4 regions of the Paenibacillus sp. 102 genome follow, and region 1 is predicted to be linked to each of the others. Evidence: predicted binding sites of a transcription regulator. Region 1 holds the regulator's gene; each other region holds the start of a gene.

Region 1 (3,330 bases):
CTAAAGCAACACGCTCACCATTTTCAAGCACTCGACCAGTACCTACTGCAATAACTTTACCCTCTTGTGGTTTTTCTTTTGCAGTGTCTGGTAATACAATACCACTTGCTGTTTTTTCTTCTGCTTGAACAAGCTCAATTACAACGCGATCACCTAATGGCTTTAGCATGAACAATAACCTCCTCATTTTTCTATGTAAATTTTCTTTATTAGCACTCGAAGACCATGAGTGCTAACACACTTATAATAATAAATAATCTAATTTTCTTTTGCAAGTAAAAAAATCATAATTTTTTCGCAAATTACTATATAAACTTTTTCTATACGACTTTCTAAAAAATAATTCTGCTACCCTGATTAGGAATGCTCATGATATATGAATCGGCTTTTCCACTTATCGTATGTTACAATATGAAAGATGCCATAAGTTATTTTCTCTATAGGTACAGCTTTTTCCTGTCATCTATTTCATTTTCAAATAAAGATTTACAAAAAAATAATAATACAAACGGTTATTATGTATCCCAAGGCGGGGTGTTTACATGTTATCTCGCCTTATCTCATAAACTAAAGTTAGAAAGGATGGTTAGCCCATTTGAAAAAACACTATTGGTGGATTATAGTTACATATATTCTGATGCAACTATCGGGAATTGTTGGAGTGTGGCTCCTTTTTAAAACTGGACTATACGATAATATGGCGGTTTCACGAGAGCAAAAAATTCAAATCCTGGCTGGGCATTGGTCAATCATCAGCTTTTTTATTGCATTATGTATTATACTTTGGCTACTTAAAACCGATATTCGTGAAAGACATTTAGATACGAAGCGAGCTAGCATTTCTGCTACAATCGGTTGGATTTTTATCGGTTTCTTTTTAGCTATGTTTGCTCAAATACTTGCAGCTAATATTGAAATGCGATTATTAGGGATTAATCCGGGTTCTCAAAATACCCAAGACTTGATGGAAATAGCAAGAGCTACTCCATGGTTTCTTATTGTTATATCTATCATCGGACCTATTTTAGAAGAGATTGTCTTTAGAAAAATTTTATTTGGAACACTCTATAAAAGATTTAATTTCTTTATCGCGGCAATTATTAGTTCACTTGTTTTCGCGGCAATTCACTTTGATTTTACACACTTGTTAGTATACACTTCCATGGGACTTGTTTTCGCTTTTCTATATGTGAAAACGAAACGAATCATCGTTCCTATTATGGCTCACGTTGCGATGAATACATTAGTTGCAATAACCCAAGTACTAGTAAGTAACGAACAAATACAAGAAATGATTAAACAAGCAGAAAAAATGCAAGGATTTATCGGAGGATTTTAAATATGAGGAACTCACCATTGTTTATGGCAGCACTATATTTCCTTCTTGGATGTGTCTTTACACGTTTCGCAATTACGAACGTTACAGATACAATTTGGAACTTTTGGACACTACTGTTTGCTGCTATGGCAACAATTGATTTTAATTTGGCACTTCGACTTATCTTAGTCAAATTTACAAAGAAAAAGCAATAATAAAACGCAGAGGGATTTCCTCTGCGTTTTATTGTGGATAATTTTTCAAAAAATAAACGAGTGTTTGTAATTCTACAGCTAAATCAATATGATGAATTCTTATATTTTCTGACACATTTAACCGTGCCGGTGTAAAATTTAAAATTCCGTGTACATTTGTTTCGGCCAATCGATCTGCTACAGCTTGTGCAACGGTAGCAGGTACTGTTAATATTGCCACTTGTATATCATTTGTTAAACGCTCTTCTAATTCATCCAAATGATATACAGGAATTCCTCCGATTTCTTTTCCAACTTTCTCTTCATTGACATCAAACGCCATTTCAATCTTTGTATTATTATTTTTCGTGAAATTGTAATGTAAGAAAGCGGTCCCTAAATTACCCACTCCAATAAGTGCTACACGTGTTATATCATCTTGATCGAGCGTTTCTCGGAAGAATGATAGTAAATAATTCACATTATATCCATATCCCTTTTTCCCTAACGCTCCAAAATATGAAAAATCTCTTCGAATTGTTGCTGAATCTACTTTTACAGCTTCACTCAATTCTGCCGATGAAACACGCTGCTTACCAGAAAGAGATAAGTTTTGGATAAATCGATAGTATAGAGGCAATCGTTTGGCTGTAGCCTGCGGAATCTTTTGCTGATCCATATAACCTCTCCTCTCTTCCTATCTTTGTTCACAGATTTAAAACAAATACAGAAGTTTAGCACTTATGACTTTCCTTGTATAATAGAGAGAAGACTTCTCTCTTTATTTTAAACTATACACTATTTTTAGTATGATTGAGAAATATAAACATGGCAAAGTTAAGAAATTATTTGAGGTGAAAACATTGATTCTATTACAAGTGAATGGGCTTTCAAAATTATACGGTGCTGAAACAATTCTTGCAAACATTAAATTGGAAGTTCAAACAAAAGATCGTATTGCACTAGTCGGTCGAAATGGTGCTGGAAAATCTACATTATTAAAAATAATTGCCGGTGAATTATCTCACGATGGTGGAGAAATTATAAAACCAAAAGATGTTTCAATTGGTTATTTGGCTCAAAATACCGGTCTGGAAACTTCTTTAACAATTTGGGATGAAATGATTACTGTCTTTACTCATCTGCAGCAGATGGAAAAGAAACTTCGAAGGTTAGAGCAAGAAATGGGTAAGGAAGAGAACTTTTCAAATGCTGCTACGTACGAAAAATTACTCGCTGATTATGATCAATTGCAGCTAGACTACAAAGATCAAGGTGGTTATCAATATGAAGCTGATATTCGCTCCATCTTAAGTGGACTTGGTTTTCCAGTTGAAACACACCAAACAACGATTTCTACGTTAAGTGGTGGACAGAAAACAAGACTCGCTCTTGGTAAGCTGCTATTAACAAAACCAGACTTACTCATCTTGGACGAACCAACAAACCATTTAGATATCGATACATTAACATGGCTTGAACAATATCTACAAGGCTATCCTGGAGCTATTTTAATCGTTTCCCACGATCGCTACTTTTTAGACAAGCTTGTTACACAAGTATATGAAATTTCTAATAAAGAAAGCAGACGATATGTTGGTAACTACAGTAAATATTCAGATTTAAAAGCTGCACTATATGAGCAGGAAATGAAGCGTTATGAGAAACAACAAGAGGAAATTGCTAAACTAGAAGACTTTGTCCAAAAGAACATTGCCCGTGCCTCTACAACAAAACGTGCACAAAGTCGCCGTAAACAATTAGATAGGATGGAATTACTGACCAGACCATTAGGTGATTCTAAATCAGCATCCTTCC
Region 2 (3,330 bases), on a different contig from region 1:
GCTGCCACAAAAAATGAAAAAAATAAAACAGCTTTATAAAAAAATTGAAGAGAATACAAGGTATGTGGATAGCTATCAGTGGGAAATAAGGGAACGAAAATCGACGATGAAAAGTGTGATAATGAATGAGAAAAAGCCTCGTGCCAAGTATTATAATCGAAGGTTTATAGAACAAACAAATAGTTCAGAGAATGCTTTTCTAAAATTTACAACGAAACAATTTTATCAATATTTGCTTGAAGCTCAGATTTTTTTACAAAAGACAATCGAAATACTAGAACGAGAAACACATATAAAAAAAGAAGAATATCAATCTGTAAAAACAATTATGAAAACGATTGAAAGAAACGGATCTGTAACGGACAGGGAGAAACAAAAATATCGGAATATTCATTTGCTGAAAGAGGCAGACTTGCGGAAAGCATCTGTGAAAATACAAGAGTATAAAATTTTAAATCATATTGTAGATCAAGCTGTACTGTACTTTCGAAATTTGTTGAATTCTTCATTCTGGAGAGGGATTTCTGAAAAAACAAATATAACTATGCATGCTTTACCTGTTACTTATCGGCAATTATTATATCATTTAGAGTTTCTACCACGTTATAATCAACAATCTCCATCGTTATTATTTGTGTATAAACCAACGTTTTTAGTGTATGAGTATTATGCATTTTTCATCATCATTTCTTTATTACAACAGTTAGAATTTAAAGGTGAAATTCCATTACGTGAACAAATCCAAACCTATTTTTACTTAGATGGTTTACAAGACGGCACGACAGTTGTTTTAAATCGTGAAAATATCCAACTTCATGTAGCGTTTAATGATCTTATCGAAACACATCCACTCATTGCACTTAGTAAAGGAAGTCATTTCTATAATGGAGAAGATACGAAAAAGCCAGATATTCGTTTAGATTGCTATGTGAAGCAAGGGGAACGTTATGAATACCAGTCATCTATTATTATTGAGGTGAAATATAGCCCGATGTTTAATATTTTTCAGCCTGTTGGCAATACAAAAGCAACAGAACAAATGTACAAATATTGGTCCATTAAATATGTAGAGGAACAAGGTGGAAAACGTATTTTTCACCGAAGAGCGATCCATGAAGTGATTTGTGTATACCCAGGCAGTCATATGCATGGGAAAAAAATAGAAGCAGGTTGCGGAGTCTTTTTGCAATTATATCCATATACAACGAAGCAAGGGGAAGAAAAGTTAGCTGGAAAGCATGGTCTTGTACAAATTTTCGAGAAGTGGTTAAAAACCGTAGTAATATAAAAAGAAATCCTTTTTTTAGGAAAGGGTTTCTTTTTGTGTACTTTATATAAAGTGTTAGACATACACTTTATGAATAAAGAGAGTATAACGTTTAATCCCTCTAATAAATGTAAATTTTTTTTATCTTTGTAAAAATTTTGTATGAATTTAAAGCTGGAATAGGAGATTATTTTATTTTATAGAATGTATAATTAAGAAGTGAATAGTTTTAGGTTGCATACGAAGGTTTGTTCTTATATGATAGGTAGTGAAAGCGTTATCAAAAAATAGAACGGCGATGGGAAAGGCGGGTATATATGTTCCAGCGTGTTCAAACAAAGGAAGAACATTTTTGGTTCGAGCAACTGTGGGGAGATTTTTGTGAAGAGAGAGAGTTAATGTTTGTAGAGCGTAATTTAAATCCATCACGATTTTTATTAATAGAAGGTGGGCATTCTATCGGTACAGTAGAGTGTATTCGATATACGACACCTGAACATTCTAATTCTGAGTTTTTCTATCCGTTTTCTGAAAATGAGTTGGTGAAAGGTTTAAAAAATGTTTATGAAATAGGGAAGTTAAGTATTGTGAAAACGTCGCGCGGAAGAGGACATTTCAAAAGGTTAACAGCTATTTTATTTATACATGCTTTAGAAATGAAAGCGGAGTGGTATATTGCTGTTGTTACAAAAAGAATGTACATGTATTTACTTACACTTGGTTTTCCAATTGAGCCAATTGATGAACCGTTTCCTTTTCATGATACATTGCAAGGGGTACCTGTTCGGATTCATGCACGGAAAGGATTAACACATTTATATTCTTTAAAAGAGTTTCGGGATATTATTCAGGGAAATGCCCATGCTCAGACGTTAATTAAAGAAAGTAGTAAAAATATTATGTTAACTAAATGATGTGTCACAAATTTTTAGATATTATTGTGATTGATATCACATCCTTTTTTCTTCATGTATATTACGCTTTAGTTGTAATGATTGATTAGGAAAGGGTGGGGGATATGTTTTGCTATCAATGTGAACAAACGCCAACAGGCGGATGTAAAGTGATGGGTGTTTGCGGGAAGAATGAAACAATTGCAAGCTTACAAGATATAATGGTATTTGGATTAAAAGGAATTGCTGCTTATCGTACCCATGCTGCACAGCTAGGTTATACTGATCCATTTGTAGACGCTACAACTCATGAAGCGTTATATATGACATTAACGAACTCTAACTTTAATGAACAAGAACATATTGACATGGCTATGAAAGTTGGAAAATCAGCTTTACGAGTGATGGAATTGTTAGATGAGGCACATACGAATCATTTTGGTGTTCCAGAACCTGTTCAAATTACACAAAATCGTGTAGAAGGTAAGGCAATCGTTGTTACTGGCCATAATTTATTTGCATTAGAGGAATTATTAAAGCAAACAGAAGGAAAAGGAATTAATATTTATACGCATTCGGAAATGCTACCAGCACATGGATATCCACAGCTGAAAAAATATAAACATTTAAAAGGGAACATTGGTAAGGCATGGTATGATCAACGACGTCTCTTTGAAAAGTTTACCGGTGCGATATTGGCTACAACGAACTGTGTTATGCCAATTAAAGGATCGTACTCTGAGCGTTTCTTTTCATATGATATTGCCGGCCTTGAGGGAGTACGGAAAATTGAAAATGATAATTTTACACCATTGATTCAAAAAGCACTAGAGCTTCCAGAAGTACATATGGAGTCGGATGAACAGCTAGTAACAGGTTTTCATCATAATACAGTCTTATCATTAGCACCAGAAATCATCCAGGCGGTAAGAGAAGGGAAAATTAAGCGCTTCTTTGTCATCGCGGGTTGTGATGCCCCAGGTAAAGGCGGAGAATACTATCGTGAATTAGCAACATCACTTCCACAAGAAACGGTTATATTAACAACTTCTTGCGGAAAATTCCGCTTTAATGATGTGAATTATGGTGTTGTACCTGGTACGGAAATCCCACGGTACATTGATTTAGGACAATGTAATAATTCTATTTCTACAATAAAAATAGCAGCGG
Region 3 (3,330 bases), on a different contig from region 1:
TCTGCAGTTATATGCGGGGGTACTGTCATGACATATTGTGGATCAACAATCGCTACATCTGGTGTTAATTCATAATCAGCAAGCGGGTATTTTATATTATTCTTTTTATCTGTAATAACCGCAAACGGTGTCACTTCTGATCCTGTTCCTGATGTTGTTGGGATTGCAACAAATTGCGCCTTGTTTCCAAGTTTCGGATATTTACATGTACGTTTTCTTATATCTAAAAACTTCTGCTTAATTCCAAAGAATATTGTTTCTGGATGCTCATAGAAGAGCCACATTCCTTTTGCTGCATCCATTGCCGATCCACCACCAAGAGCGATAATTACATCCGGCTTGAAGCTTCTCATCATTTCGGCACCTTTAAATACCGTTTCATCTGATGGATCTGGCTCTACTTCAAAGAATACTTCCACCTTTACATCATTTGTATGTTTACGTAAATAGTGTGTTACTGTATCGACATATCCATGCTCAACCATTCCAGGATCCGTTACAATAAATGCACGTGAAATATCCGGCATATTTTCTAAATATCCTGTCGCATGCTTTTCAAAATAAATTTTGGGTGGTAATTTGAACCATTGCATATTCTTTTTTCTACTTGCAAGTCTTTTTATATTCAATAGATGTGTTGCCGTTACGTTTTGAGAAACGGAGTTCTTTCCATATGAGCCGCATCCAAGTGTAAGTGATGGAATAAATGCATTATATATATCACCAATTCCGCCCTGTGATGACGGCGCATTTACGATGAGACGGCACGCTTTCATACGTAAACCAAATTGTTTTTGCACTTCTTTATTTGTAGAATGAATAACCGCTGAGTGCCCTAAACCACCTAACTCCAACATTCCTTCACAATATGTAAATCCTTCTTCAAGTGAATTTGCTTTTACACAAGCAAGTACAGGACTTAATTTTTCACGGGATAGCGGGTAATCAGCACCTACACCTTTAATTTCAGCTACGAGCATTTTTGTATCTTCTGGCACAGTAATCCCAACTAATCCTGCAATGTAATACGCTGATTTACCAACGATATCACTATTTACTGCACATGTATTTTCATTAATAACAAGTTTCTCTAATTTCTTGCGTTCTTCTTCTGTAACAAAGTAGCAATTATTTGCTATCATTTCTTCTTTCACATCATTGTAAATTTCTTTGTCTACAATGATTGCTTGTTCAGAAGCACAGATCATACCGTTATCAAATGTTTTTGATAAAATCAAATCATTTACAGCACGTTTCACATGTGCCGTTTTTTCTATATAGCAAGGTACGTTTCCTGGTCCTACCCCTAAGGCTGGTTTACCAGTAGAATACGCTGATTTCACCATCCCTGCGCCTCCAGTTGCCAAAACGAGCGCAACACCTTCATGATTCATTAATTGCTTTGTCGCCTCAACAGAAGGTTTCTCAATCCATTGAATACATCCCTCTGGTGCACCGACCTTCACTGCTGCATCATATAACGTTTTAGCGGCTGCGACCGAACAATTTTGTGCAGAAGGATGAAACGCGAAAATAATTGGGTTTCTTGTTTTTATTGCGATTAACGCTTTAAACATCGTTGTTGAAGTTGGATTCGTGACTGGTGTTACCCCAGCAACTACACCGACCGGTTCTGCAATTTCTATGATTTCTTCATGAGGATCCTCATAAATAATTCCTACCATTTTATCTGTTTTCATACTGTGCCAAATATATTCAGTGGCAAAAATATTTTTGATACATTTATCTTCATATACACCGCGCCCTGTTTCCTCAACAGCCATTTTTGCAAGTGGCATATGTTGGTCTACACCCGCCAGTGCCATTTCATGTACAATGTTGTCAATTTGCTCTTGTGTAAAATTCTCTAATGCTCCTAAGGCTTCCTGACCGTTCTTCACCAACGTATCAATCATCTCTGTTACTTCTTGCATTTCATTTACAACTTTCTCTTTGACTACCATTTGAATTCCTCCTATTCTGCTATACGGTCTATAAATGTCCACCGGGGTCTAAATAAGTCCCGACTAGCGTAAAAAAATAGAATTACTTTCCCTACATGAATCTCATTCTTTGTGAAGTTTTTCACAAGTTTATATGTGAAGCATCATTTCTTGATTTCACTATACACGAAATCTATATATTTGTGTGTGTCTAATTTGTGAAAATATTCACAAATCATTCTAAGAGAAAGGCACTGCCTTCTTTAGCAGTGCCTTTCCATTATGCTAATGCTTGTGCTAAATCTTCAATTAAATCTTCTCCATCTTCAATACCGACAGAAATACGAATTAATGTATCTGTAATTCCTAACTCTTTACGGCGATCTGCTGGAATCGATGCGTGTGTCATTTGAGATGGAATAGAAATTAAGCTTTCTACTGCTCCTAAACTTTCAGCTAGTGTAAAGTATTGCAATTTCTCAAGTACTTTATTTAACGTTTCTTCACTATCCACATCAAATGAAATAATTGCACCATATCCACCAGCTTGTTCTTTTGCTAATGCATGATTTGGATGTGCTTCAAGACCTGGATAGTATACTTTATTTACTTTTGGATGATTGTTTAAAAACTCAGCAATCGCGCGTGAATTTGTTTCATGTTCTTCCATGCGAATTCCTAATGTTTTTAAACCGCGAAGTAATAAGAAACTGTCTTGTGGACCCAGAATACCACCTGTTGAGTTTTGAACAAAATGAAGGTCTTCTGCTAATTGTGCGCTGTTTACAACAACTAGTCCGGCAACAACGTCACTATGTCCTCCTAAATATTTCGTTGCACTATGAAGTACAATATCTGCCCCTAAAGAAATCGGCGACTGCCAATATGGCGTCATGAATGTGTTATCAATAATTGTTAACAAACCTTTTTCTTTTGCAAATGCAGAAATTTGCTTAATATCTGTAATTTTCAATAGTGGATTTGTTGGTGTTTCTACATAAATTGCTTTCGTATTTGGAAGAACTGCTTCTGCTACTTCATCGACATTTGTTGTATCTACAAATGTATGTTCAATACCGAAACGATTCAATATTTTTGTAATTACACGATATGTTCCGCCGTATACGTCATCTGTTAAAATGACATGATCTCCTTTTGAGAATAACATAATCGTTGCTGTAATCGCAGCCATTCCTGATCCAAACGCAAATCCTGCATGACCGTTTTCTAGCACTGCAATCATTTCTTCTAATGCTGCACGCGTTGGATTCCCTGTACGTGAATATTCGTATCCTTGGTGTTTACCAACCGCTTCTTGTCTATACGTACTTGTTTGATAAATCGGTACGTTTACAGATCCAGTTGAAGGTTCTCCTATGCGAATACC
Region 4 (3,330 bases), on a different contig from region 1:
GGCATATTCATTACTTTGCTCTTTCCCTTCCTTTTCCCAATACAACATATTTGCAACCGCATCGACGCGAAAGCCGTCAATATGGTAATATTTCATCCAAAACAATGCATTTGAAATCAAAAAATTTCGCACTTCTTGTTTTCCTAAATCAAAATTTACTGTTCCCCAAACTTCATTCTCCTGCACGTCTAAATCTTTATATTCATAGGTTGGTGCCCCATCAAATAAATACAAACCATGGGCATCCTTACAAAAATGACCTGGTACCCAATCTAAAATGACACCGATTCCATATTTATGACATTCATCGACAAAATACATGAAATCATGAGGTGTACCAAACCGACTTGTCACCGCATAATATCCAGTTCCCTGATACCCCCAGGATCGATCATATGGATGTTCAACAAGCGGCATAATTTCAATGTGGGTAAATTGATGTTCCACCACATAAGGAATGAGTTCCGCTGCCATTTCTCGATACGAGTACAGCGAGCCATTTTCTTTCTTTTTCCATGATCCAAAATGCAATTCATAAACTGCCATTGCTTCCTTATAAGTTGATTTTCGCTTTTTCTTACGGAACCAATTTTTATCGTTCCATTCGTATCCCCTTATATCAAAAATAACAGATGCCGTATTTGGTCTTACTTCTGCATAATTTGCATAGGGATCTGCTTTTAAAATTGTTTCGCCACCTTTGGTTTCAATCGCATACTTATATATTTCGTTTTCCTCCAAATGTGGTATAAACAATGACCAAATACCCTGTTCTGTCATTTGTATCATCCGATGCCCTTCAACATCCCAATCATTAAAATCTCCAACTACGCTCAAAGCTTTTGCATGAGGAGCCCATACTGTAAATCGTACGCCTTGTATTTCACCCTCTACTGCAAGATGCGCGCCAAATATGTTATAGCTCTCATAACACTTCTTTGTATGAAATTCATACAAACTCTCTTCTATACAATTTGTTACACTCAATATGTTCACCTCACTAAGATGACAGAATTTTTATTACTTTATAAACATTCGCTAAAAAACTGAAATATCCTTGTGCATTTTTAAATAAATATACGTTTTTTCGTGGGAATTAAAGGTAATATTTTAATTTTTGATAAAATATATCGAATTTTGACGAATATTCATTGAAAGCGTTTTATTTTTTATATAATCATTTTACTTGTAATAATATAATAAAAAGCACCCTATTTTTAAATAGAGTGCTTCTTCTATAAACAACCCTTTTCCAGCAAAAGGGGTATATTTGGGGGATATACAGGGAAACTGGAAAAGGAATTTATATTATTTTATATAAAAATCCAGAAGCTGGAAGCAGTTTCCCGCCTCTGAATCATTTATCAGTTATATTAAAGTACTGGTGCCATTGTTTCTTTTAAAACTTTTACAGAGTGAGCGAATTTCGCTTTTTCTTCTTCATTTAGCTCAAGCTCAACGATTTCACGTACACCTTCGCGGTTAATAACTGCTGGAACACCTACATAAGCGTCTTTTTCGCCGTATTGGCCTTCAAGGTATGCAGATACAGTTAGTACACTGTTCTCATTGTTTAAGATCGCTTTAGTTACACGCAGTAGTGACATACCGATTCCGTAGTAAGTTGCACCTTTACGCTCGATGATATGGTAAGCTGCATCACGTACATTTTCGAAGATTTTATCTAAATCATCTTGGTTATACTGTTCGTTGTTCGCTAAGATTGTTTCTAGTTTTTGTACCCCTACAGTAGCGTGGCTCCATACTGGAAGTTCAGTATCACCGTGCTCACCAACGATGTATGCATGAACGTTACGTGGATCTACATCTAAGTAGTCACCTAACATATAGCGGAAACGAGCAGAGTCTAAAGTTGTACCAGAACCAATTACGCGCTCTTTTGGTAATCCAGATTCTTTCCAAGTTACGTAAGTTAAGATGTCAACTGGGTTAGTTGCAATTAGGAAAATACCATCAAATCCGCTATCCATAATACCGCGAACGATTTGCTTAAAGATTTTTGTATTTTTCTCAACTAAGTCTAAACGAGTTTCACCTGGTTTTTGTGGTAATCCAGCAGTGATAACAACAAGATCTGCATCTTTGCAATCTGCATAACTACCGCTCCAAACTTTTGTTGGTGCTGGAGAGAATGGTACCGCATGGCTTAAGTCCATTGCTTCCCCTTCTGCTTTTGCTTCATTTACATCTACAAGTACAAATTCTTCAGCTACACCTTGGTTGATCATTGAGTAAGCATAACTACAACCTACAGCTCCTGTTCCTACTAATACTACCCGATTGATACCTTTTTTCATGGTAATTTCCCCTCTCTATTGTTCACATTTATTATGATTGTTTAAGTAATTAATTAAAGTACTAATTTAATGTTGTTTAACTTCCTTACACACATATTGTAGCATGAATCATTGTGAATTAATTCACAAATTATGACCTATTTGTGAACTTTTTCACAGATAGGAGAAAGTTATCATACTAGGTATGGAATCAATCTCAATGTAAACCTTTTCTTTAGATTGTGAAAACTTATTTTCATGTAGTACTACATTTTCGATAGCGTTTCTAGAAAGAGTTGTGAATTTAAAATAAAGTTTAATCATTTTGAAAAAAGATTAACTGTTTATAAAAAAGTTGTACTGTTTTATTCCTTTTTATTTGTCGTAAAAATAGATTTGGGTAATACTTTTAATCAAATTTTATTTCAAAGCAACATTAACGGATCAGATTAGTGAAATAATAAATTTGTTTCATTTCGGAGAACAAATCATCAAACATAGTCTCCTTTTTTAAGTTGCTGAACATTAAAAGTTAATGATGTTCCACTTTTAAGATATGATTCGTCTCGATTTGCTTTCTCAATATTGCACCGAATCCAACAATAGTATATTGTTGGATTCGGTGATATGGTTCGTCAACTTAAACTGTTCAACTGATTATTGGAGGTATTTGATTGAATGAATAAACATGACCAACTAAATGTTATTAAAGAAGATTTTATTAATTGTCAAAAAGTACTATTGGCAATTGGTGATGAAACACGTCAATCTATCTTGTTAGTTCTAATGGGAACGGATTGTCAAACAGGATTGCGTGTAGGGGAAATCACTGAACAAACACATCTTTCTCGACCTGCTGTGTCACATCATCTTAAGATTTTGCGAGATGCCGGTATTATTTTAATGCGTAAAGAAGGTACAAAAAACTTTTATTATATTAATGTACGAACAAAATTAGGTTTATTAAAAACTCTTGTGTTGGATATTGAGAAGTTAATGCAAAAATTTTATTGAAATTATGGAATATAAACAT

What was found. The regulator Rex, encoded in region 1, represses fermentation and respiration genes when NADH is low (regulators of the CRP and FNR family bind a similar motif). The targets are predictions, from matches to a motif close to TTGTGAAATATTTCACAA.
Region 2: hcp (hydroxylamine reductase) is a predicted target of Rex. The motif match lies at 2,206-2,223, and genes of this name have one in related genera.
Region 3: adhE (bifunctional acetaldehyde-CoA/alcohol dehydrogenase) is a predicted target of Rex. The motif match lies at 2,074-2,091, and genes of this name have one in related genera.
Region 4: AAIE21_RS24310 (L-lactate dehydrogenase) is a predicted target of Rex. The motif match lies at 2,430-2,447, and genes of this name have one in related genera.

Annotation. Positions count from the first base shown of each region.
Region 1 covers NZ_JBCGHT010000035.1:4,182-7,511, reverse strand. The annotation lists gene groES (co-chaperone GroES) at 1-169, opposite strand, end outside; gene AAIE21_RS28400 (CPBP family intramembrane glutamic endopeptidase) at 596-1,339, shown strand; gene AAIE21_RS28395 (YdiK family protein) at 1,342-1,533, shown strand; gene AAIE21_RS28390 (redox-sensing transcriptional repressor Rex) at 1,562-2,191, opposite strand; gene AAIE21_RS28385 (ABC-F family ATP-binding cassette domain-containing protein) at 2,376-3,330, shown strand, end outside.
Region 2 covers NZ_JBCGHT010000003.1:202,854-206,183, forward strand. The annotation lists gene AAIE21_RS10210 (hypothetical protein) at 1-1,288, shown strand, start outside; gene AAIE21_RS10215 (hypothetical protein) at 1,585-2,181, shown strand; gene hcp (hydroxylamine reductase) at 2,286-3,330, shown strand, end outside.
Region 3 covers NZ_JBCGHT010000001.1:844,795-848,124, forward strand. The annotation lists gene adhE (bifunctional acetaldehyde-CoA/alcohol dehydrogenase) at 1-1,964, opposite strand, end outside; gene AAIE21_RS04520 (bifunctional cystathionine gamma-lyase/homocysteine desulfhydrase) at 2,224-3,330, opposite strand, start outside.
Region 4 covers NZ_JBCGHT010000018.1:4,190-7,519, reverse strand. The annotation lists gene glgB (1,4-alpha-glucan branching protein GlgB) at 1-987, opposite strand, end outside; gene AAIE21_RS24310 (L-lactate dehydrogenase) at 1,374-2,318, opposite strand; gene AAIE21_RS24305 (ArsR/SmtB family transcription factor) at 2,976-3,311, shown strand.